DNA from 4 places in the Paenibacillus anseongensis genome. Region 1 is predicted to be linked to each of the others. Evidence: a T-box and tRNA genes for the amino acid it is inferred to sense, from the RefSeq annotation. Region 1 holds a T-box; the other regions hold tRNA genes.
The links. A T-box is a leader RNA that pairs with one kind of tRNA and senses whether it is charged. The one in region 1 lies ahead of GON05_RS15015 (arginine--tRNA ligase), so its partner is inferred to be a tRNA-Arg.
Positions count from the first base shown of each region.

Region 2: it has a tRNA-Arg gene. The T-box ahead of GON05_RS15015 (arginine--tRNA ligase) is inferred to sense a tRNA for this amino acid. The anticodon was not compared.
Region 3: it has a tRNA-Arg gene. The T-box ahead of GON05_RS15015 (arginine--tRNA ligase) is inferred to sense a tRNA for this amino acid. The anticodon was not compared.
Region 4: it has a tRNA-Arg gene. The T-box ahead of GON05_RS15015 (arginine--tRNA ligase) is inferred to sense a tRNA for this amino acid. The anticodon was not compared.

Region 1 is NZ_WSEM01000015.1:50,974-56,724, reverse strand. It holds gene GON05_RS15025 (threonine synthase) at 1-94, shown strand, start outside; gene GON05_RS15020 (hypothetical protein) at 156-788, opposite strand; gene GON05_RS15015 (arginine--tRNA ligase) at 1,131-3,020, opposite strand; T-box leader at 3,074-3,294, opposite strand; gene GON05_RS15010 (EamA family transporter) at 3,343-4,227, opposite strand; gene GON05_RS15005 (GDYXXLXY domain-containing protein) at 4,287-5,751, opposite strand, start outside.
Region 2 is NZ_WSEM01000007.1:167,299-173,049, reverse strand. It holds gene GON05_RS07845 (helix-turn-helix domain-containing protein) at 1-868, shown strand, start outside; gene GON05_RS07840 (stalk domain-containing protein) at 1,338-2,255, shown strand; tRNA gene GON05_RS07835 (tRNA-Arg) at 2,306-2,379, opposite strand; gene tadA (tRNA adenosine(34) deaminase TadA) at 2,789-3,292, opposite strand; cyclic di-GMP riboswitch class I at 3,525-3,612, shown strand; gene GON05_RS07825 (PilZ domain-containing protein) at 3,695-4,447, shown strand; gene ychF (redox-regulated ATPase YchF) at 4,526-5,626, shown strand; gene prfA (peptide chain release factor 1) at 5,659-5,751, shown strand, end outside.
Region 3 is NZ_WSEM01000023.1:264,882-270,632, reverse strand. It holds gene GON05_RS27605 (stalk domain-containing protein) at 1-1,105, shown strand, start outside; gene clpP (ATP-dependent Clp endopeptidase proteolytic subunit ClpP) at 1,544-2,125, opposite strand; tRNA gene GON05_RS27595 (tRNA-Arg) at 2,350-2,421, opposite strand; gene GON05_RS27590 (sugar-binding transcriptional regulator) at 2,655-3,677, shown strand; gene gap (type I glyceraldehyde-3-phosphate dehydrogenase) at 3,756-4,760, shown strand; gene GON05_RS27580 (phosphoglycerate kinase) at 4,897-5,751, shown strand, end outside.
Region 4 is NZ_WSEM01000008.1:886,734-892,484, forward strand. It holds gene tig (trigger factor) at 31-1,332, opposite strand; gene GON05_RS11590 (hypothetical protein) at 1,443-2,336, opposite strand; tRNA gene GON05_RS11595 (tRNA-Arg) at 2,516-2,589, shown strand; gene GON05_RS39705 (hypothetical protein) at 3,028-3,156, opposite strand; gene GON05_RS11600 (DUF4023 family protein) at 3,227-3,340, opposite strand; gene GON05_RS11605 (hypothetical protein) at 3,387-3,743, opposite strand; gene asnB (asparagine synthase (glutamine-hydrolyzing)) at 3,918-5,751, shown strand, end outside.

The sequences.
Region 1 (5,751 bases):
CACTTCGCATGCCATGAAATATGCGCAGTTGGAACGTATGTCCTCCGTTCCAAAGATAAGGAGCTATGCGGATTATAAGTCGCTTGGGCGCTGAACAAGAAAAACCGTCAGGAAAGAATTGCTCCTTCCTGACGGTCCTTTTATGTTTAGCGAATCTAAGCTTGACCTAGATTATTTTCCTCATACAAACGGTACATCGCTTGAATCAGAGGCTCTGCCGGATCACGGTTCAATAAGAATAAAGTCATTAAATATTGCAGCGGAAGGGCACAAGTGTTGTTCCCGTCTTGCACAGCAACGAAGCCGGCTTCCAGAACCGGGCCATGCTCCTCATGAAGCTCTAAATCAACATAAATCTTTTGATCAGGGAACTCTTCACGAACAGCTGATGCACAGTAAGGAACAATATGTTTATCCAGAAGTTCTTTTGCTTGGTCTTCCGTTTGCGGTGGATTAGGAAGCGCATGATTCTCCGGGCTTCTCAACAAGTCAACAAAGAAGGAAGAAAGCCAGAGTCCAGCGTTCGGATTGGTTTGGAAATTTCGCATAATTTCGTTGAGGAAAAATCCACATGAAGTGAACTTCTCATCTTTTTTTAGTGTAAAAGCAAACATCGGGCCATACGTTGGGTTATTTCCGATTTGTCCCTCGACTTCATATTCGGGAAATTGCGCCTTCATAACTTCGTTTATGTGCTGAAACCAAGTCATAATGATCTGGGCCTGTTCTTGTTCCAAATCTTGTTCGTTATTTTCTTCGGTTTGTGTTTCGATCTCTTTTTCTGTCATTGTGGTAAAAGCCTCCTGAATCATTCATATTGGCACGAATATCCCTATTGTACCGCATTTAATCCAGATCAGAAAGCTATTGTTGCATTTTTAAGGACGAATGCGGACGACACCAACCTCAGAAGCGTTCACCGAGATCGAATTCCCGCCTTGACCAATGGTTGCACTCACGGATTGTCTGACTCTCACTTTTGTTTTTCCGCTGCTATCTCAGCAAACATGGCACTTCATGCTCGAACTCGGAAGGGGCTAGCGCTTTTTCTGCTTTTTATGCAGCCCGTTGACAGGCTGTATCAGCAAATACATAAGGGAAGCACATTAGGCTCTATCTAAGGGAGTTTTTTATAATCGTTTAGGAGTCGGCATACCAAGCAGTTCAAGCGCTTCATGAAGGGTAGCCTTCACCGTTTGTGTAATCCATAAGCGGTGGGAAATGCTCTCTTCGCTCCCTTTTAAAACCGGACATGCACTATAAAAATGATTGAACAAAGATGCTAATTCAAACGCATAATGACAAATTAGACTAGGAGCCAACTGAGCAGTGGCATTCTCCAAAGTTTCCGGCCAGTAAGCGATATGCCTCAGCAGCTGGTATTCCTGATCTTCCAGAAGAGTTCCATGAAACTTGGCCGCTATGGCTTGCAGACGATCGTCCACCTTCGCTTTGTCCAAAATACGGTTCGCTCTTGCGTAAGCATACAGCAAATAAACGCCTGTATTCCCTGTCACTTCGGTCGCTTGCTCCAGATCAAAAATCACTTCGGTTTGCAGCTGATATTTTAGCAAATAGTAACGGATCGCAGCCGCGGCGATGGATCTGCTGGATATTCCCGCTTTTCTTGAACGTTTGGCATCGATCACTTTCTCCATGCGATCAAGCAGGTCTGCGACTTTAATCCCAATGCCTTGACGGCCTGACATCGCATAGGAACTTTTGCCTTCGGAAGTATCCAGACCAAGCCCTGCCGCTGTATCTGGACTTAAAGAAACAACGCCGTAGCTGACATGCTTGAGTTGGCTAGCCTGCTGCTGATAACCAAGCACTTCAAGTGCCAGCTTCACCATCTCTTGCGGATACTGCTGACGGTAGTCAATGACATTAATGACCATATCTGCGCGCCCGATCGTTTTTTTACTTCCTTGAGCAGCCGTTGACCACAAGCCATCCTCCCATTTTTTATACACAAAATCATTTTCCAGCAGTCCGAATTTCCACAGGTGATACGCTATATCCTTCGCGGTATAGGTAAGAATGCCATTTGAACGAACAAGCACTTTATCCCCTTGAAAATCCTGGTTGTCCGCTGGGGTTTCAGCTCCGCCTTCTTCGAGGTTCTTCAGTACCCAACAGCCTGCCAGTTTCCCCTCCGTCACCTTATGAAACATTTCCGTTTTACTCAGCAGCTCGAAAGTGGTATCCCAGAATCCGGCACGAACAATGCTGCTTTCCCACACCAGCACATCATAGGAGATGCCAAATTGCTTCATTTCCTCCAACTGCTCACGCACAATTCGCTCCGCAACCAAAGCACCCATCCACGCAAGATTCGATGTCCCGCTTTCAATGGCATGGAGGACCACAGATCGCTGCTCGGCTAACGCCGGCTGATCTTTATAGGCTTGATTCACCTTAGCGTAAGTTTCCCAACAAAAATCCCCGAAACGTGGAAAACTTCCCTCCGTTTGCGTATGAAGAATACCTACCACCGTATCGGCTAATTGATTCCCGAGGTCATCAATATAATTGTGAACCTCCACTTCATACCCGGCATGCGATAGCATACGTGACAAAGAGTCACCGATACAAGAATTTCTCAAATGCCCTACATGTGCCGCTTTGTTAGGATTAATGGAGGTATGTTCCACCAGTACCTTGCTTTGTTTACTGCGGCTGGTGCGCTTCGTTGGAGCTTGAAATTCCCCATCGGCCCAGGCTTCCCAGTTGATATAAAAATTCAGAAAACCGGGTGCAACAGCAGCTGCTTTGCTAAACAAACCTTGAACAAGCCCATTCTGCTCGATGCGGCTTTGAAGCTCCCCGGCGATCTGCAAGGGGGACTTGCGCAGTATTTTGGCCAAAAGCATGGCAATGTTGGAGCTGTAGTCTCCATGTTCCGGGTGCGCCGGATGCTCGGTTAAAATTTTCAAATTAGCTGGACGCTGCGTCCCGGACTCCTGAAACATGGCTTCGACGTGCTGCTCAATTTCAATGGTTAATAGCTGTTGAATCATCGTATTTCCTCCCAAATGGCATCATTTGCATACAAAAAAGCCCCCGTCTCTAAATAAGAGACGAGAGCTGTTCATTCCCGCGGTACCACTCTAAGTGTTAAATCTACAGATTTAACCCCTCCAACGATAACGGCTTATGCCGGATCTCCCTACTGCTCATTTCGGAAGACCATTTCCCAGGTCCGTTTCGTTCCTGACATTCGTACCGGTTCCCACCAATTCCGGCTCGCTGCGACTGTCCGACAAGAACTACTGTCCTGTTCATCAATGTTACATATCAAGTTATGAATTGACTGAATATTACTTCAATATGTTGGAGTTGTCAAGAGGCAACTACCTTCATCATTAAGATCCCAATAAAGGCCAAAGCCAATCCAGACTGTTCCATCTTTGAAAATTTATCCTTCAAGACAAATCGCGTGTACAGCAGAACGATCAGTACATTCAATGCGACAACAGCCGAAACCAAGCCTGCCTTGCCATGATCAAATCCATGAAGGATGAAAATCATGCCAACCACATTCGTAATGCCCACGATCATCCCGAATAAAAAAGTCCGTCGTTCCGTCCAACCTGTGGTGGCTGCCACTTTTACCTGTGTAGACTGCTGATGATTACTTCGCTTCTGATCCCGCAACCACCACAGTCCAAAACAAACAGTTCCGGTAGCAAACATACAGAATAACGTTGGAAACAGCGGGGCCGCGACCAAGGTCGTCCACTTACTAGACAAGTCATTGGCGGCAAAAAGAATCAAGGCCAGCGCTCCCCAGCCAGCGCCTTGCAAATTTTTGAGCGTAATGTCATTGGAGTAACGCACGACTAAAATTCCGATAACGATAATAACAAAGGCTAGAAACTGCATAATATTAAGCCGTTCATCCCAAATCAAATACGCAACGAATACCACAACGACGGAAGGCAAACCGGTCAGGATCGCGACCAATGACGCTTTGCCTACGGCAAAACCTTTGAACATACTGGCATTGGCCCCGAAAGAAAACAGCCCCATTTGAACGCCAATCAGCGCAGTCACGGTCCAAGCTTGATGTAAAAGGAGGGCGCAGCTGCCGCTAATTAACGCCCCCATGAAAAATGTGCCGCATAGCAGCACATTCCGGTTTAATGATTGCTGGCTGGACCAGTGATACAGAATGCCTCGCAGCCCGAAACTGAAAGCCGCAAGTACGGAATACATGAGCCACATCCGAACAGCTACCCCTCTCTTTTTCTTGCAAAGATCGGGTAATTTTACCACATTAATCTTTATTGAACAACACTTTGTTGCAGTATAAGGCGCTCAAGAATCGCATCTCCGCCCGCAGAAACTTTCACTTCCGCAAACTTGGCGTTTTGCTCGTAGGTACGGCCTGTTCCTTCTGGAATGAAATAATTTTCAATGCCATAATCGATCCCCTCATACCCTCTTCGAGTACCGTTCATACGCACTTCTCCTGGGGCAAGTTCTTCCCCTTTCGTATAGACACGTTTGAATTCATACACATCTGTAGCTGTGTTCGGAGCGAGCACGACAGAGATTTTCTTTTTAGATGTCACATCATCGTTCTTCATATCGGAAATAGGCGGCTCAGAAATCGTATAGCGCAAGCGCACATAATCCCCTTGAATGAGCGAACGCGGGTCCAGCGGTTCAAGCTGGAGTTTGATGAGCTGTCCATGAGAGAGCAGCCACTCGCTTTTGCCAATTTGTATCGACATGGCTGCGATCTGCAGCAGCACTAGCACGGCAATCAGGAGTCGATTCGCTTTAACGTTTGCTCCAGCAGCAGTTTCGGGTTCGGCAGCTTCAAGGCGATGCCTTTTTTCATACCAAACGGTAAAGATCAGTATCAAGATGCCAATCATGCCAAAAGTAATCGATTTGTGCAGCAGCTTCCAGGCTAAATCATAATATTTGTACACGAGGAAAGCTGTCCAGAACCCCATTGACCAAGCGAAAATCCAACGGCTGTGTAGCTGCCTGCTAACGACTAAGGCAAGCACGACAAGGATAAAGAACAGGGCGTTGGTGACATAATACCAAGCAGATTCGGTCATGAAAGTTAACACAAACAATGTGAAAAGAAAAGATGGATAGCTGCTATAGAGCACCGGCTGCCTAACTGCAGCATTCCGGATGACCTGCCCGCCTGCAAACAGGACGAACAATAAGCCCGTAATCACTGACAAAATGACAACACTGCTATTGAGCCAATTGGTTAATATCGCAGCTGTGATCAAAATTGCCGCAAGGAAGAAAAAAATGCGATGCACCATCCCGGCAATGTAGATAAACGCGGCGATTGTAAGCGCTAAGAAAGCGAATTGGACGGGGATATTTTCTGCAAACACAGCCGCTCCCGCTCCAAGAAGCAGTCCGCTGATGAGTATGGTGTACCTCACTAACGCATTTAGCTTTTTCAAAAAGATCATGCTCGTTACAACAACAAGTCCAAAACCCATCAACACATTCTCAGGGTTCTCAAACCCCAGCACCAACGTAACAATCCCGATAACCGTCAGGCTGCCTAACAGCGATCCGATGATAACGACGGAAACCGTAAGAACACGCACAATCCATTTGGTAAAATCACCTTCCGGTTTAACGTCCTCTCCTGCCTCACCATCGAGTACTTCATTCCTTGGCTTCTCGGCTGGCTGCCATGCCCGGATAAATGTCATGAACTTCACATTGGCACCGATGAATACAATCACAAATAGCAAACTGATG
Region 2 (5,751 bases), on a different contig from region 1:
GGATGAGCTGTATCTGTTAGCGAATGATTTGGCACAAACCATTAGCTCCCTTCTTAAAATGCAGACCACCGTGTGCATGGGCCGTTTAACCGCGAACGTGCAGGATCTGCCGCAGCTTTTAGTATTTTTGCGCAGCTCTATCCGCTATCGGGATTTGAAAGCTGATCATCAAGTGCTTGATTTGGAAGAGATGCTGCCGAGCACCAACGACGATGTGCATTATCCATTTGCCTTGGAGAAAGAGCTGATGCAAGCCATTCGAATGGGCCAAAGCGAGCAGTCGCTGAGCTTGATCGAGAGCTTCGTTCATGAGCTTGTGCGCCAGTCGAGCAAAGAGAAGATCCTCCAGGAAGGAGCCATGCAGGTTCTGGGCAGTATGCTGCATACTATGCTGGAGTCCGGCTTTAATCCGCATCATTTCTTCGAGGGCTACAACTTGTACGAACAGTTGAATCAGCTTCGGGAGCCTGAGCAGATGGTCCGCTTTTTCCAGACGAAGGTGATCTCACCTTATATTGAAGGGCTGAATGAATACCAGGACATCCACATGAAGCGTCTGGTGGAGCGCGTTACGGATCGGATTCAGGAGCGTTTTATGAGCAGTGACATCTCCTTAGAGGAATGTGCGGATGCTTTTAATACAACGACCTATGCGCTAAGTAAAGCATTCAAGCAAATCAATGGCGTGAATTTCATCGACTATTTGATCACCCTGCGGATGGATAAAGCCAAGAAGCTGCTGGTCGAGTCTGATTTAAAGGTCAACGAGATTGCGGAGCAGATCGGGTATCAGCCATCGTATTTTATACGTCTTTTTCGAAAATATGAAAATATGACGCCGGGACAGTATCGGGACCGGATGAAGTAGGGAGGGCCTGCCGCTTTTTGATGCGGTGGGCTCTTTTTTTTGCGCAGAGATGCCGCCCCGCCCTATGTTGTACTTTATACAATACTGAAGGCGGTTTTAACCTGGAATCGTCATCTTCATTGCATGATCTACACTCATTTTGGCCTGTATGGGGTTAATACCGTCCCTCCCTCTCCGAAGTGTTGCACAAAGTACAACGAAACTGCAATTTGAGGCCGATCCTCCGTCTTTTTGTTGTAAAAAGTACAACACAGTGCATGCTTTTTCCTAAGTACTACTTTTTGGTGCCCTTACCTACCCAATTGGGGATAACCTCCCTCTTTTTCGTTGTTAATAACGTTTCAAAAACCTCGTACTTGTGCTGATGTTGATAACGCTGATTTTTTTTCTTAGCGGGCAGGAAGTCTATTAACATGTGGATAGGTAGAAAAAGTTGAATTTTTGCAGGAATTTTCTAGAAATATTAGAAATGTTACAGGTGGCAATTAACAAGCTTATTTGGGTGGGGGAGAAAGTTTTTATGAAAAAAAAGAAAGTAATGGTGTTTATGCTATCGTTTTTCTGTTTGGCTGGTGTCGTTCATGCAGCGGGCCTTCATGGGGACTACAAGGGGGCTCCAATCGTGAAGGTTTTATTTGGGGGGAAAGAGCTTCAAGCCGAGGATGTGCCTGCTACGATACAAGATGGCAGAACCGTTGTGCCGTTGTACCTGTTGAAACAAGCCGGGGCATCGGTAACATGGGATGCTGAGAAGTACACCGTTGATCTTGCATTTCCTCAAGTAAAAGAAGATAACGCAATGAAAGATTTTGCAGCTACTATTCCGTCATTAAATGAGAAAGCCAAAGAATATCAGGGTAAAAATGTCCAGCTTATCTATAATGAGTATGGCGCTTATTTAAAAGTAGATTTAGAAATGTCAAATGATAGTAGCGCAGATAAAGATCATACCATTGCGCTCTCCGATTTTTTGGTTAATTCACCTGTAGATTCAATGATAGTAAGCATTATTCATAATAACTCGGTTACAAACTTTGTTACCGTCAAACGATCAAATGCTGAGGAGTATAGTAAGAGCAGTAAGGACAACCTAGCAGAATACCATTTTATGAAGACTTGGAACTCTCAGCGTGTAGATAATACAACGGATGTATCTGTTCCGAATAAACCTCAACCAACGCCTACACCGCTGCCCGTGTCAAATTCGGCAATCACAGGTCCAAGATGTCACGAGATCGCTGTTCTTTACACAGAGCAGATAAACAATGAAGTCAATCAATACAACGCAAATCTTAGCAATCATTCTGGTGATCTTACTGGATATGTAGATAAACTAAAAGAAAATATGAAAAAAGCTTTAAAAGAATTTAACTGTCCTGTGGATTGAAAAAAACGCCAGCTAACGGCTTATACCGTTAACTGGCGTTATGTTGTATACGCGCCCGAGATGATTCGAACATCCGGCCTACAGTTTAGGAAACTGTTGCTCTATCCTGCTGAGCTACGGGCGCTTGGCAAAGATTATGATAGCACGAAGCCTTATATGGCGCAACCTTTGAGTGGCAAGATTTAACTTGTAGTTGAAATTCGCTAACTGCATCGTGCGATGGGGAACTACAAGGCGCTATTTGAGTAAAACCGCACACTTCAAAGGTTCAGACGGAACTACAGGGCTTTATTTCGCCTAATTAGCCAAGATTTCGGCTAGAAGTGCTAAAATAGCGGATCTCAGTTCCCTCTTCCTCGTGGAAGTACTTAAGATCCGGCGAATAAGGGATCTTAGTTCCCTTTCGCGTATCAATGCGAGGCGACCGCTTGCGAAACTAGCTCGCACTCAGCCTAGCGGCCAACCCCAACGGCAAAGTCCAAAGCCAAAAGCCAAAAGCCAAAAGCCAAAAAGCTAAAGCCAGGGCCAACGCGCTATTCCTTCCCGCGCAGCTTGCGGAAAAACTGCGTCAGCATCGTCGCGCACTCCTCTTGCAGCACGCCGCTGATCACATCGACCCGGTGATTGAACCGGTCCTCCTGCAGCAAGTTCATCAACGTTCCCGCGCAGCCGGCCTTGGGATCGGTTGTGCCGTAGATCACCTGCGGAACGCGCGCTTGAACAATCGCGCCTGCACACATCGGGCAAGGCTCCAGCGTAACGTAGAGCTTGCAGTCAAGCAAGCGCCACGCTTGCAGATGCTCGCTGGCCTGCTTAATAGCGATCATCTCAGCGTGAGCGAGCGGATCCAGCGTCGTTTCGCGAAGATTGTAGCCGCGGCCGATAATTTCCCCTTGATAGACAACAACGGCACCAATCGGCACCTCTCGAATGGCTTCGGCTTTACGCGCTTCCTCTATGGCCGCTTTCATCCAGGGGATATGTTCACTATATTCATCCACAGGGGGACACCTCACTAAAAATAATCTTATCCACATGTGAACAAAGGATCGAACAAGCATTCGTTGTTAACAACCTGTGGATAACAATGTGTATAACTCAAAAAGTTGTGGATATTTAATTCTTCTAACATTCATACAACAAATACCAGATGTATGCAAGAGAATTAGTTGATAATAGGGAAATCCATCCGTATAATGAAAGATAACGTAGGTCTTTTAGACCATAAATCACGATATTGTACGACAAAGCATGACAAATCATTTGCAGGTTCGATAATGGCAAACTTACCGAAAGGTAAGGACGCAAAGCCGAGGGTCTACGGTTCCTATGGAACTACGACAGCCTGGTTACCGAAAATCGATGCTTTTTCAGATTGAGGTAATAGGCTGTCCCCAAAGCAGGGGCAGTCTATTTTTTTATATGGAACGCGGGGAGGGGTGATCAACAAAGTGGTTAGCAACAGCAAACAAAAATCTGCTAAGTTTTACGGCAGCAAGGAAGGGTACGACGCTGATGTAATGATTGACAGCAAAGCGATGCTGAGCAAGGAAGATTTCGTAGCCACTGGCGTGTTGACCTATGCACTAGGTGACATTATTGAAGTGGAGCTGCCGGAGTACCATGTTTTTGCACTGGGAGATAAGTGTAAAATGACAGTGTATACGAAATCCGGGCTGTTTGTTATGGATACGGTGGTTGTGGCCAAGGAGCAGGGTTCGTTGATAGTTCTGAATCCTCCTGAAAATCGCAGGAAGTTCACGGAAAAGCGGGAGTTCCCTCGCGTAGATGTGAAGAATGAAGGGCTTCTTTTCGCGCTCCAGGATAGAAACAAGAAGCTCAAACATCATTTTGATACACCGATTCGATTCTCTATCAAAAATCTATCTATTAATGGTTTAGGATTTACGATCAGTGAAAATGCTATGCTTGAAAAAGTTATTCAAAAGAACTCTCAACTGGAAGTGGAGTTAATTTTGGGCTTTTTGGTGCCTTGTACAATGGAAATTGTTCGGCAAGAAAAAACAAATGACGGCTACTATTATGGTGCTAGTTTTGTCAGCATCCCGGATGAGAAAACGAACGCGCTGCGCGGATTTATTTTAAAAAATCAGATTGAAACGTACTTCGTCCAGAAGCGGGAAAATGAAACAAAAAAAGCACTGGAAAAAAAGTCTGCGGCTAATCAGTAGCCTACAGGCTTTTTTTTGCGTTCCAAGTACTATATAATAAGAAGGATGATTTTCGAAAATTAAGGAGTTGTAACTACGATGGCTTTGAAAGCAGGTATCGTCGGTCTACCGAACGTAGGAAAATCGACATTGTTTAATGCAATTACACAGGCGGGGGCAGAATCTGCAAACTATCCGTTCTGTACGATAGATCCGAATGTTGGGGTAGTTGAAGTACCGGACGAGAGATTGCACAAGCTGGTAGAGATGATTGTCCCTAAGAGCATTGTTCCGACAGCCTTCGAATTCGTTGATATTGCGGGTTTGGTGAAGGGCGCGAGCAAAGGCGAAGGGCTTGGAAATAAATTTTTGGCACACATTCGTGAAGTGGATGCCATTGTGCATGTTGTCCGTTGTTTTGAGGATGATAATATTACCCACGTCTCCGGTAAAGTTGATCCGATTGGCGATATCGAGACGATTAATCTCGAATTGATTTTGGCTGACATTGAGTCGGTTGAGAAAAAAATCGAGCGTTCCCGCAAAAACCTGAAAGGCGGCGACAAGAAAGTTGTTGCTGAGGTTGAGTGTTTGGAACGCATCAAGGAAGCTCTTTATAACGATCTGCCAGCGCGTAGCATCGATTTGAGCGACGATGAGAAGCTGCTTGTTCGCGACCTTCACTTGTTGACCATGAAGCCGGTTCTTTATGCGGCCAATGTGAGCGAAGACGAAGTATCAACTGCGGATGAGAATCCATTTGTTAAAATCGTTCAGGAATACGCTACGAAAGAAAACAACGAAGTTGTTTCGATCAGCGCGAAGGTGGAATCCGAGATTGCTGAGCTAGAAGATGAAGAAAAAGCAATGTTCCTCGAAGAGTTGGGACTTCAAGAGTCCGGCTTGAATAGATTGATTAAAGCAGCTTATCGCAAACTTGGCTTGTATACGTATTTTACAGCTGGGGTGCAGGAAGTAAGAGCTTGGACGATCCGCAAAGGAACGAAAGCTCCTCAAGCGGCTGGCGTAATTCATACTGATTTCGAGCGTGGATTTATTCGCGCCGAGGTTGTGTCTTATACGGATTTGGTAACGGCGGGTTCCATGAACGGCGCGAAGGAAAAAGGGCAAGTGCGTCTGGAAGGTAAAGAGTACGTAGTGAATGACGGCGACGTTATGCATTTCAGATTTAATGTTTAATGAATAAAAAATAAAGAAAGGAGTGATCCGTTATGTTGGATCGACTTCAGTCCATTGTGGACCGCTATGATAAATTAAGTGAGCTGCTGTGTGACCCGGATGTGACGAGTGACACGAAGAAGCTT
Region 3 (5,751 bases), on a different contig from region 1:
CAAGTATCCGGTCACTTTGACCGTGAAGGATCGCCATGGACACGAAAGTAAATTATTCAAAAGTTATGTAACGGTTGAAGACGTGCCTTATTTGAGCCAAGTGGAGTACCCGATTTATACAGCTCCTGTGGGCAGTTTCATCAAATCGGACTGGGGAACTATTTGGTCCCATTTCAACGAGCTGCCGATGCTTCCTAAGAAAGTAACGGAGCTTACTGACCGTACATTGCTGGTAAGCGACAGTCCCGAAGAGTTTACGGAAAAAGGCATTCTGTATCAGGACAAAATCAATGGGAAAGCGCGTTTGTATGCTGACCATATCAACGGCACGAAACAAATCATGACAATGGCGATCTTCGCCACGAATAATACGGATAAACCGGTAACCATCAAGACGACGAATAAAGGTGAGGTATACCCTTCCGTATACGCTAACTTGATCGGCAGCGAAGCTTCTGTAGACTTCCTGTTGAACAATGTGTACACAGATACAATGACGGTTGCTCCTCATGAGACTTATGTCTATGCGAAGCTTCCAGACTTTTATCCAGGGCAAGGCGTGAACTTGTTCTATGATGTCGAAACAGATGGCGAGTTGCAAATGTCTTTCGCGGTAACGGATCAAAGGTTAACGTCGAATACGGTGAAGGAACTTCCTTTGTTGGCTTTCAATGGCCATGTGAGGGGGACTTTCCCGGTATCCGAAATCAAGTGGGACATTGATGCGGCGAGTTTCGCCAAAACATCGGTGTTGACGATAGGCGATAATAAGACCGACCCGTTCGTCAAAGGTTATGACGTGATACGCAAGGAGAACGTAGAGAACGGCGGAAACTATGGTGTGGTTTATAAAATCCATTCGGATAAGCCGCGCAAAATGGCCGTTATGATTATGGCTAGAGGCGGCGTGTTCAAAGGGCCGTTCAAAATTAACGGCGAGATCGTACCAGTTCCGAGTTCCGGTGTCATTACCGCGTTTGACGGCATGGAAGTGCTGGCTCGCACGACGGGCAAGGAAGACGCGTTGGATATTGAGTTCACGCCTCCGGCGGGCTCAGCGTTCCCGATTGACCTTATTTTCTACCCATTGGATGAGAAAAAGTAAGTGATTGTAAAGAGCCTTGGAGATTCTATCACCTCGCTTGAAAATCGGAAGATATTCGGGTGGATAGGAGCCTCTGGGGCTCTTTTTTTTGCTTTGCAGCAGGGTAACGGGCGGCGGCTTGCTTGCAGCTGGTAGCGGGTAGTCGAACGCGGGGCGCGGCAGGAAGTTTCGTTGTGTAACGGACACACGGGCCGTTATTCTTTGCTATTTACCTGCAGCTAGACAGTTAACGGACTGTGGTGACGTTATTTAACAGGTTTTTTCCGTTGCTAGGGCTATTTATGGTGATTAACGGCTCTGGAGTCCGTTAAATTGCATTTGGAGCCTAAAATCGAAAAATAGAGGCTGTGAGGTCTGTTAGAGAGCAACCAGCCAATCAATAAAAAAACCAGCCGCAAGGCCGCTCGGAGGAGCAGCCATGCAAGCTGGTTATTTGTATTAGACGCGCTCGATTACTTTATCGATGAGTCCGTAGTCGGCTGCTTCAGCAGCACTCATGAAGTTGTCGCGGTCTGTATCTTTTTCGATGCGTTCGAACGTTTGTCCTGTGCGCTCTGCAAGGATTTTGTTCAGGTTGTCTCTCATTTTCAAAATACGCTTCGCGCGGATTTCGATGTCGGAGGCTTGACCTTCAGCGCCGCCAAGCGGTTGGTGAATCATGACTTCGCTGTTCGGAAGCGCGTAACGCTTGCCTTTGGCGCCGGCTGTTAGCAGGAATGCGCCCATCGAAGCAGCCATACCAACGCAGATCGTGGAGACATCCGGCTTGATGAACTGCATCGTGTCGTAGATCGCCATACCGGCTGTGATGGAACCGCCAGGGCTGTTAATGTATAGCGAGATATCTTTATCAGGATCTTGTGCGGCCAAGAATAGTAACTGAGCAATGATGGAGTTTGCCACAACATCGTTGACACCCGTGCCTAAGAAAATGATGCGGTCTTTCAGCAAGCGAGAGTAGATGTCATATCCTCTTTCACCGCGTGCGTCCTGTTCGACGACCATAGGGATAAAACTCATGAGAATGACCTCCTTGGGGTGGGTAGATGGTTTTAAAATTGGTGCCTGGGGCCAAAGTCATGCTATGAGTTATGAAATTGATCTCCCGCGTACATACTATTTACAGTATCTACAAGTATGATAACGAAAAAACCTTCGAAGGTCAAGAAAGGTCAAACTAACAATAAAAAAAATCAGTCAACCGACTGATTTCTCTAATGTTTCTCTTATTTCCATGTCATTTACGCGCCCGAAAGGAATCGAACCTTTATCTCAGGCTTCGGAGGCCTACGTCATATCCATTGGACCACGGGCGCATGTTTCAAAAAAGCGAAGCAAGGGTTATTATATGTCACCTCCGTGCAAAAAGCAATACCGTAAGCCCTTACAGCACATTTTATTGAAATTGTTTGAACAATTGTTGAATGTTAAAGACTTATTGGTTATAATAAACGTGTAAGGCCATTTTTTTTCACCCGGGTGGGACGCAAAATGTATACCCGGGACATAAAACGTCCATCACTGGATCAGGAGCGTCGAACGTCGATATATGAGAGAAATTCTAGACATTCAGAAAAAGCTCTTGCCGGATCTCATGGACATCATGAAGAAGCGATACTCGATTCTGCATCATATCTTAATCTCTGGTGTTGTCGGACGTAGAACGCTAGCTTCTTCGCTCGATATGACGGAGCGGGTGCTCCGCGGAGAAGTAGATTTCCTTAAGGAGCATGGGCTTTTGGAATCGGACGCCTCAGGGATGAAGATCACGGAGTCCGGCCGTCAACTGCTCGAGGATATGCTGCCGATCATTAAGATCGCTTTTGGATTGACGGATTTGGAAGAAAGCATCGCGAAAGCGTACGGTCTCTCGCAAGTCATTGTGGTTCCTGGCGATACGGACACTTCGGTCTTCACGAAGAAGGAGCTTGGACGCGCCGGCGCAGCGGCACTGCGCAAATATGTGGCCAAGGGCGACATTATTGCAGTAACCGGCGGTTCAACAATGGCGCAAATTGCGAATAACTTGACGATTTCCTCTTCCATGAAAGGCAATTGGTTCGTACCGGCTCGCGGTGGACTCGGCGAAAGCGTGGATATGCAGGCAAATACAATCGCGTCTATTATGGCCAAGAAGACAGGCGGGAAATACAGACTGCTTCATGTGCCGGATCATTTAGGCGAGGAAGCGTATCAGACGCTTATCCAAGATCCGCAGATTCAGGAAGTTGTTGACGCTGTTCGCAGTTGTCGCATCGTAGTTCACGGTATCGGAGATGCTATGGTCATGGCTCGAAGGCGCAAGGTAGATGCCGAAACGACTCGCAGCTTGCAGGACGATGGGGCTCTGGCAGAGGCATTCGGGTACTATTTTGACCGCAAAGGAAATGTCGTGCACAAAATGCCTACAGTCGGGCTTCGTCTGGAGGATCTGCAGCGGACAGAGGTTGTGATTGGCGTAGCAGGCGGCAAAAGCAAAGGTGAAGCGATTGCTTCCGTTCTAAGGCACGGGCAAGAAGATGTGCTGGTCACGGACGAAGCGGCGGCACTTGAAATTATGAAACATGTGTAATTGGACATCATAACGTGGGCTTGTACCAGCTGCGTTTTGAAATAAATAAATCTTTTTTAATCTTAGGAGGAATTCGCTATGGTAAAAGTAGGTATTAACGGTTTCGGACGTATTGGTCGTAACGTGTTTCGCGCAGCTTTGAACAGCTCAGAAGTACAAATCGTTGCAGTAAATGATTTGACTGACGTTAAAACACTGGCTCACTTGCTTAAATATGACACAACTCACGGTAAACTAGACGCAACAGTTGAAGCTGGCGAAGGCGAATTGATCGTTAACGGTCGTTCCATCAAAGTTTTTGCTGAGCGTGACCCTGGGAACCTGCCATGGGCATCTGTAGGCGCTGAAATCGTTGTTGAATCCACTGGTATCTTCACAGCGAAAGAAAAAGCATCCCTTCACTTGAAAGGTGGAGCTAAGAAAGTTATCATTTCCGCTCCTGCTTCCGACGAAGATATCACAATCGTACTTGGCGTAAACGAAGACAAATACGATCCAGCAGCTCACACAATCATCTCCAACGCATCTTGTACAACAAACTGCTTGGCTCCTTTCGCGAAAGTTATCAACGATAGCTTCGGAATCGTAAAAGGTATGATGACAACTGTTCACTCTTACACAAATGACCAATCCGTGCTTGACGTTCCTCACAAAGACCTTCGTCGTGCTCGTGCAGCAGCTGAGAACATCATTCCTTCCAGCACTGGCGCAGCAAAAGCAATCGGTCTTGTTCTTCCAGAACTTAAAGGCAAATTGAACGGTATGGCTATGCGTGTTCCTACACCTAACGTATCCGTAACTGATCTGGTTGTTGAACTTAAAGTTAACGTAACTGTTGACGAAGTAAACGCAGCTCTGAAACAAGCTTCCGAAGGCCCTCTTAAAGGCATTCTGAACTACACAGAAGAGCCGCTTGTATCCAGCGACTTCAATGGTGACCCAGCATCTTCCACAGTTGATGCATTGTCCACAATGGTAGTTGGCGACAACATGCTGAAAGTAGTTTCCTGGTACGACAACGAGTGGGGTTACTCCAACCGTGTAGTTGACTTGGCTGCTTTCATCGCTAAAAAAGGTCTGTAATTTCATACAACACACACTAACAACCACATGAAGAGGAGAAGCGATTCTCCTCTTTATGTGCGATTGTTGCCTATATAAGTTGATCGGAAACAGGAAGTACGGAAGTAAACCATATACGTTCAGGAGGCTTTAACTTATGAGTAAGAAAAGTGTTCGCGATGTTGAAGTAGCTGGTAAAAGAGTATTCGTTCGCGTTGATTTCAACGTACCTGTAGAGAATGGTCAAATCACGGACGATACACGTATCAGAGAAACGCTCCCTACGATTAAATACTTGGTAGAGCAAGGCGCTAAAGTTATTCTTGCTGCGCATTTTGGCCGTCCAAACGGACAAGTGGTTGAAGAGCTTCGTTTAACACCGGTTGCTGTGAAATTGGCTGAGCTTCTTGGTCAAAACGTGATCAAAGCGGATCAATCCGTTGGTGAAATCGTGAAAGCACAAGTGGATGCGCTTGAAAATGGCGACGTTCTTTTGCTTGAAAACGTTCGTTTCAACGAAGGCGAAGAGAAAAATGATCCTGAATTGGCCAAAGCTTTCGCTGATCTGGCTGATCTGTTCGTCAATGATGCATTCGGTGCAGCTCACCGTGCACATGCTTCAACTTCAGGCATCGCTGCTTACATACCGGCTGTTTCCGGTCTTTTGATGGAGAAAGAGCTTGATGTTCTTGGCAAAGCGCTGAACAACCCTGAGCGTCCTTTCACAGCGATTGTCGGCGGTTCCAAAGTGAAAGATAAAATCGCTGTCATCGAAAACCTCCTGAACATTGCAGACAACGTCTTGATCGGCGGCGGTCTGTCCTATACATTCTTGAAAGCACAAGGCTACGAAATCGGTAAATCGCTTCTGGACAATTCGAAGCTTGATTTGGCGCTTAGCTTTATTGCGAAAGCCAAAGAAAAAGGCGTTAACTTCCTGCTTCCTGTAGATATCGTTGTTACGGATAAATTCAGCGCAGACGCGAACACGCAAATCGTTGATATTGACAGC
Region 4 (5,751 bases), on a different contig from region 1:
TGCTTACGTACGTGCCTTTACTTACCTTATTTATACTGCTGCGGAAACATGCTTGCTATTTTCAAGCAAGAAGTCAACCGTTTTTCTAATCACAAGATCATTGCTCAGACCATCTAGGCTGCCGTTAGAAGCAAACAGCTCACGAAGTTCTGCCGTTGATTTTTGGTAGGATGGTGCATATTTCTCAAGTTCCGCGTCAACTTCTTCGTCGGATACTGTGATGTTTTCTGCAGCTGCAATGGCTTCAAGAACAAGGTTGTTACGAACACGCTTCTCAGCATCTTCTCTCATTTGATCTTTCAGCACGCTCTCGTTTTGACCGGAGAACTGGAAGTAAATCTCAAGCGTCATGCCTTGGGAGCGAAGACGTCTTTCGAATTCTTTCACCATTACATCAAGTTCTGCTTCTACCATGGATGCTGGAATTTCAACATCAGCGTTAGCCGCAGCCTTATCAACAACAGCTGTTTCCAGAGCAGCTTCTGAATCTTTTGTTTTGCGCTCTTGAAGGCGAGTTTTCAATTCTTCTTTGTACTCAACAAGTGTGTCGAACTCGCTTACGTCTTTAGCGAACTCATCATCAAGTTCTGGCAAGTTTTTGCGTTTGATGTCGTGAATTTTCACTTTAAACACAGCCGCTTTGCCTTTCAGATCTTCGGAGTGGTAATCCTCAGGGAAAGAAACGTTAACATCTTTCTCTTCGCCTTTACCAAGTCCTACAAGCTGCTCCTCGAAACCTGGAATGAAGGAGTTGGAGCCAAGCTCAAGGGAGTACTTCTCTGCTTTTCCACCTTCGAATGCTTCGCCATCAACGAAACCTTCGAAATCAAGAACAACTACATCGCCGTTAGCTGCTTGTCCTTCTTCAAGAACAACCAATTCAGCATGACGTTGTTGCAGACGGGAAAGCTCGCTGTCCAGTTCTTCGTCCGTTACGTTAGCATCTACAGCTTCAACTTCGATGCCTTTGTAATCGCCAAGCGTTACTTCCGGTTTAACAGTAACCTTCGCTTTGAATTTAAGAACTTGTCCTTTGCCGAATTGCTCTACGTCTACTTCTGGACGATCAACAGGCTCGATTTTAACCTCTTCAATCGCTTGTACGTAAACTTCTGGCAAAATGATGTCTAGTGCATCTTGGTATAGGCTTTCTACACCAAATTTAGCTTCAAAGATTGAACGTGGCACTTTCCCTTTACGGAAACCTGGTACATTTACTTTCGCGGATACTTTTTTGAAAGCTTTATCCAATGCATCTGCGACGCGCTCTGCGCCAACTTCCACTTCAAGAACGCCTACGTTCTTCTCTATTTTTTCCCAACTTGCTTTCATTTTATGCTTTCCCCTTCCAAAAATGTACGATGACATATTTTCACGTTACGCTCATTATAACCATTCTATTATAACATATAACAAATTCATTTCAAGGCGACCTTTCGACCCTAAAACGGATCGGGGTTAAACTGCTTCACAAACGCCTGCAGCACGAGATGCGCCCGCTTCCATTGCAGCGCCATCGACCCTACAATCCCGTAATTATCTAGCAATTCCTCTCGGTTAACAGAACCAAATAATCGTTCTTGCAAAATCGCGTGCAAGGCGGATGCCCATACGTCAACGGCGCCTTCTTCGGCTTTCAGCAAGTCTGAATAGATGGCTGTTCCATAGGCATAGGCCAAAAATTCCTGCCAAGTTTGTTTGGCAAAATAAACAAAATCCGGCTGGCTTATTTCACTAATATCCCCGACTCTGCGAATCATATCACGAATTTGGGATGGAAAATCCTCCGGGCACAGCGGTGTCTCCTCGATCTGGACGGCAATCCTGTTCCCGTTTTTGGGAAACTCAATGAATCCTTGCTCCCCCATTTGCTTAAGCGCCTGCAGCGCCTTGAACTGGATATGCGGGTGCCGCGGCTTTTCGCTAAGCCATTCTTTGATAGCCGAGCCTATGCCGGGTTGATCGATAAAACCCAATTGTTCAAGACTGCTTACTTGCTGCTCCAAATTACCTTCTTTGAGCAAGTCCAGCAGCTTCAAGGCATATGCCCCATCATCTGACGACTTCTCATGTATGTATTGCCTTAATAAATCCTCTTCTTCCTCTAAATCCTCTTCCGATGGACTCGGCATAGGGAATAGCTCTTCTGGAAACATGGTTTGCAGCCAAATCCGCAATGCTTCCCACTGCTCGATCTTATCCGATTGCGCAGCTGGAAATTGAAGCAGAAATGTCAGCAGTTGAAGAGCATCGCTATACTGTTCGTTTTTTAGAAACCTGGTAAGTTCCTCTTCGTAATATTGCTCTGTTTTCGGGAAAAGAATAACGTTATTCATCGACAACTCGGTTATGTGGATCACCTCAGAAATCTTGGTCTGCTGGTGACAGTTTACTTGATTGTTCGGGTGATTGCAAAATAATTTTAAAACAAGTGTTGACTTCTCTTAAAAAGATATGATAATATAACTCTTGCTTCGCCAAACAGCTACACGCTGCTAGGTAAGAAGAGGTCCATGTCTCAGTAGCTCAGCTGGATAGAGCACACGCCTTCTAAGCGTGCGGTCGGGGGTTCGAATCCCTCCTGGGACGTATTGCAAGGAGAAAAGATCGCGAGAATTCGCGGTCTTTTTTTTGTTAGAGGGGTAAGCGAAGCTTCCCCCTCTATTTGTATGCAGCAATCCACTCAATGAAATTTGCTGCTATCTCTCTCTTGGCGCTCTTAACAAGCTAAACTACGGAGGAGAAGATAAATCCTCCAACGGTACTTTACGAAGAGAACTACAGGGCGCTATTTCATCGAAATATGCCCTTTTTCGCCGGAGAGGAGCTGTGGGCCTTTATTTGTCCGTTTTCTTAAAGAAAACGGGATGAGGCGGTCAAATAAGGCCCTGTAGTTCCGCTGAACGCTCATATAGGCTGAATTTGCTAGAATAGTGGCCCGTAGTTCCTCTAAATAGAAAAAGCCGCCAACCTTAGGTTGCGGCTTCTTGAAGCATTATTTTAAAATACAAATCCGTTCCTACATTCCTACACAGAAGGCCGATTCGGCTGATGATGGCCAGGCTCAGTTGAATCCAAATTAGACTGCACGCGTGAAGATTGCTTCGAATGATCGATCGTGCTTTGCGCTTTTTGTTTCATACTTTTTTTGCCCATGATGAATTCCCTCCTAGTAAGGTGAGCCCGTAGAGTGATCTCTACAGGCTCTTGTTAATGCCATTAGACTTTAGTGCTTCTTGTGAGGCAAGTTACTGCCTGGCTGACCGTCACCTTGTGTCCTGAAATTCTTCGCGGCTTTCCTCTGCTTGTCGTGCAGCTTGCTAATGAAATGACTATCCATGAGCATTCGCCTCCTGAAGAAAGAATGGCACTACCCCTTTAGAATGTCACGCAAGGTCAAGATTTAAACGCATGGCTAAATTTAGAAGAGCGCCTCTAGCTTCTGCATCTGTTTTGACTCTTTCATAAAGTTCCTCGAAATTACTGCGATTGGCAATGAATTCAGGCTCTGTTTTAATGGCGATTTGTGTCCAATTAATCAGCAAATTCTCCGCTTGTGTCAGTTCATTATAGGCACGGTGCAGGCCAACACGTTCAATGATATCTTCCAGTTCAGCCTGTCCGACTTCTTGGCCCGCCTCTTTCAAATCGGCAATCCGTTTATCCGCTTGATTACTAATTTGCAAAAAATGCTCTCTGGAGGCTAGATAATCGATTTGTGCTTTGGAATGTTTCTTTTTCATGGCCATCACCTTTACTGTTTAGTAATAATAATTCATTAATAATAACAGGCTTGGATTTAAAACACAAAATCTATCCGATGACATTTCTCGCTATTCTTGGACAGACATTATATATTCCCAATTTGCATACCCTTTATCATCATGCTCTCTTCATAAAGAAAGGAAGGAACGTCTATGTGCGGAATAACGGGTTGGATAGATTGGCGGAAAGACTTGACCGGGTACCCGTCCATTCTAGAAAATATGACGGAAACGCTCCATTTGCGTGGACCGGATGCTTCTGGCACCTGGATCTCACAGCACTGTGCCCTGGGCCATCGACGTCTTAGTGTAATGGATCCGGAAAACGGCGCTCAGCCCATGATCCGGAAACAAGGAGACTACACCTATACGATCGTATATAATGGCGAACTTTACAATGCCCCCGAGCTGAAGAAAGAGCTCGAACTGCGCGGACATCATTTTCGAACAACCTGCGATACCGAGGTGCTGCTTGTTGCCTTCATTGAATGGGGGCGGGCTTGTGTAGACCGTCTGAATGGTATCTTCGCCTTCGCAGCATGGAACGACCAGGAGCAATCCCTCTTTTTGGTCAGAGACCGGCTTGGCGTAAAGCCGCTTTTTTATTCTCATCAGAACAGCGTCCTTCTATTCGGTTCTGAGCCAAAAGCCATCCTCGCTCACCCTGACTTTCAGGCGGAAGTCGGCGCAGAAGGGTTGGCCGAGATCTTCGCAGTGGGTCCTGCGCGCACTCCGGGACATGGCATTTATCGCAATATGTCGGAGCTGAAACCGGGACAATGCGCTATTTTTGACCGCAATGGCCTATCCATCAGAACGTACTGGAAGCTGGAAAGCCAACCTCATCCGGATGATGTGGCAGCGACGGCGCTCCAGGTTCAACAACTGCTAAGCGACACCGCCCAGCGGCAGCTCGTCTCCGACGTACCGATTTGTACGTTGCTATCCGGAGGGCTTGACTCCAGCGCACTGACCTCACTTGCCGCGGAGCATTACAAAGAAAGCGGTAAAGGCGCTTTGCACACTTTTTCAGTCGATTACAAAGATAATGATAAGCACTTCAAAGCCAATCTCTTTCAACCAAACTCGGATGCACCTTGGATTAAGCGGATGACAGAGCATCTTGGTACCGAGCACCATTATATTGAGTTCGATACGCCTGAACTAGTGGAATCCCTGAAAACAGCCGTTTTTGCCCGGGATACGCCGGGAATGGCCGATGTTGACGGATCCCTTTATTTGTTTTGCCGGGAAATTAAAAAGGAAGCTACGGTCGCCATTTCGGGCGAAGCTGCGGATGAGATCTTTGGCGGATATCCTTGGTTTCACAACGAAGAAGCCCTCTCTGCCAATACGTTCCCTTGGTCATTGAAATTGCCTAACCGGGTCGATCTGCTGGCACCTGACTTAGTTGACTGGATTAAGCCAGTTGAATACGTCAGCAATCGCTATCAGCAGGCCTTAAGCGAAGTACCGCGGCTAGCGGGAGAAACGCAGCAGCAAAACCGGATGCGGGAAATGTCCTACCTCAACATCACCCGTTTCATGCCGACACTTCTCGACCGCAAAGACCGCATGAGCATGGCTGTCGGACTTGAGGTACGTGTTCCGTTCTGCGATCACCGACTTGTTGAGTATGTGTGGAATATTCCCTGGGAAATCAAAACATCCGGAGACCGAGAAAAAGGCATTTTACGAAAAGCACTCAAAGGCGTTCTGCCTGATGATGTCTTAACCCGCAAGAAAAGCCCGTATCCAAAGACACACAACCCTAATTATTTAACGGCTGTTCGCAAATGGGTGTTGGAAATTTTGGATGACCCCGGCTCACCGCTGCTGCCCTTCATTGATGTAAAAAAAATACGGGCACTCGCCAGCTCCGACACGAACGACTTCGATCTCCCATGGTTCGGCCAGTTGATGACGGGACCTCAGCTGTTCGCGTATTTGGCACAAGTGGATATGTGGTTGCGAAACTATAAAATAT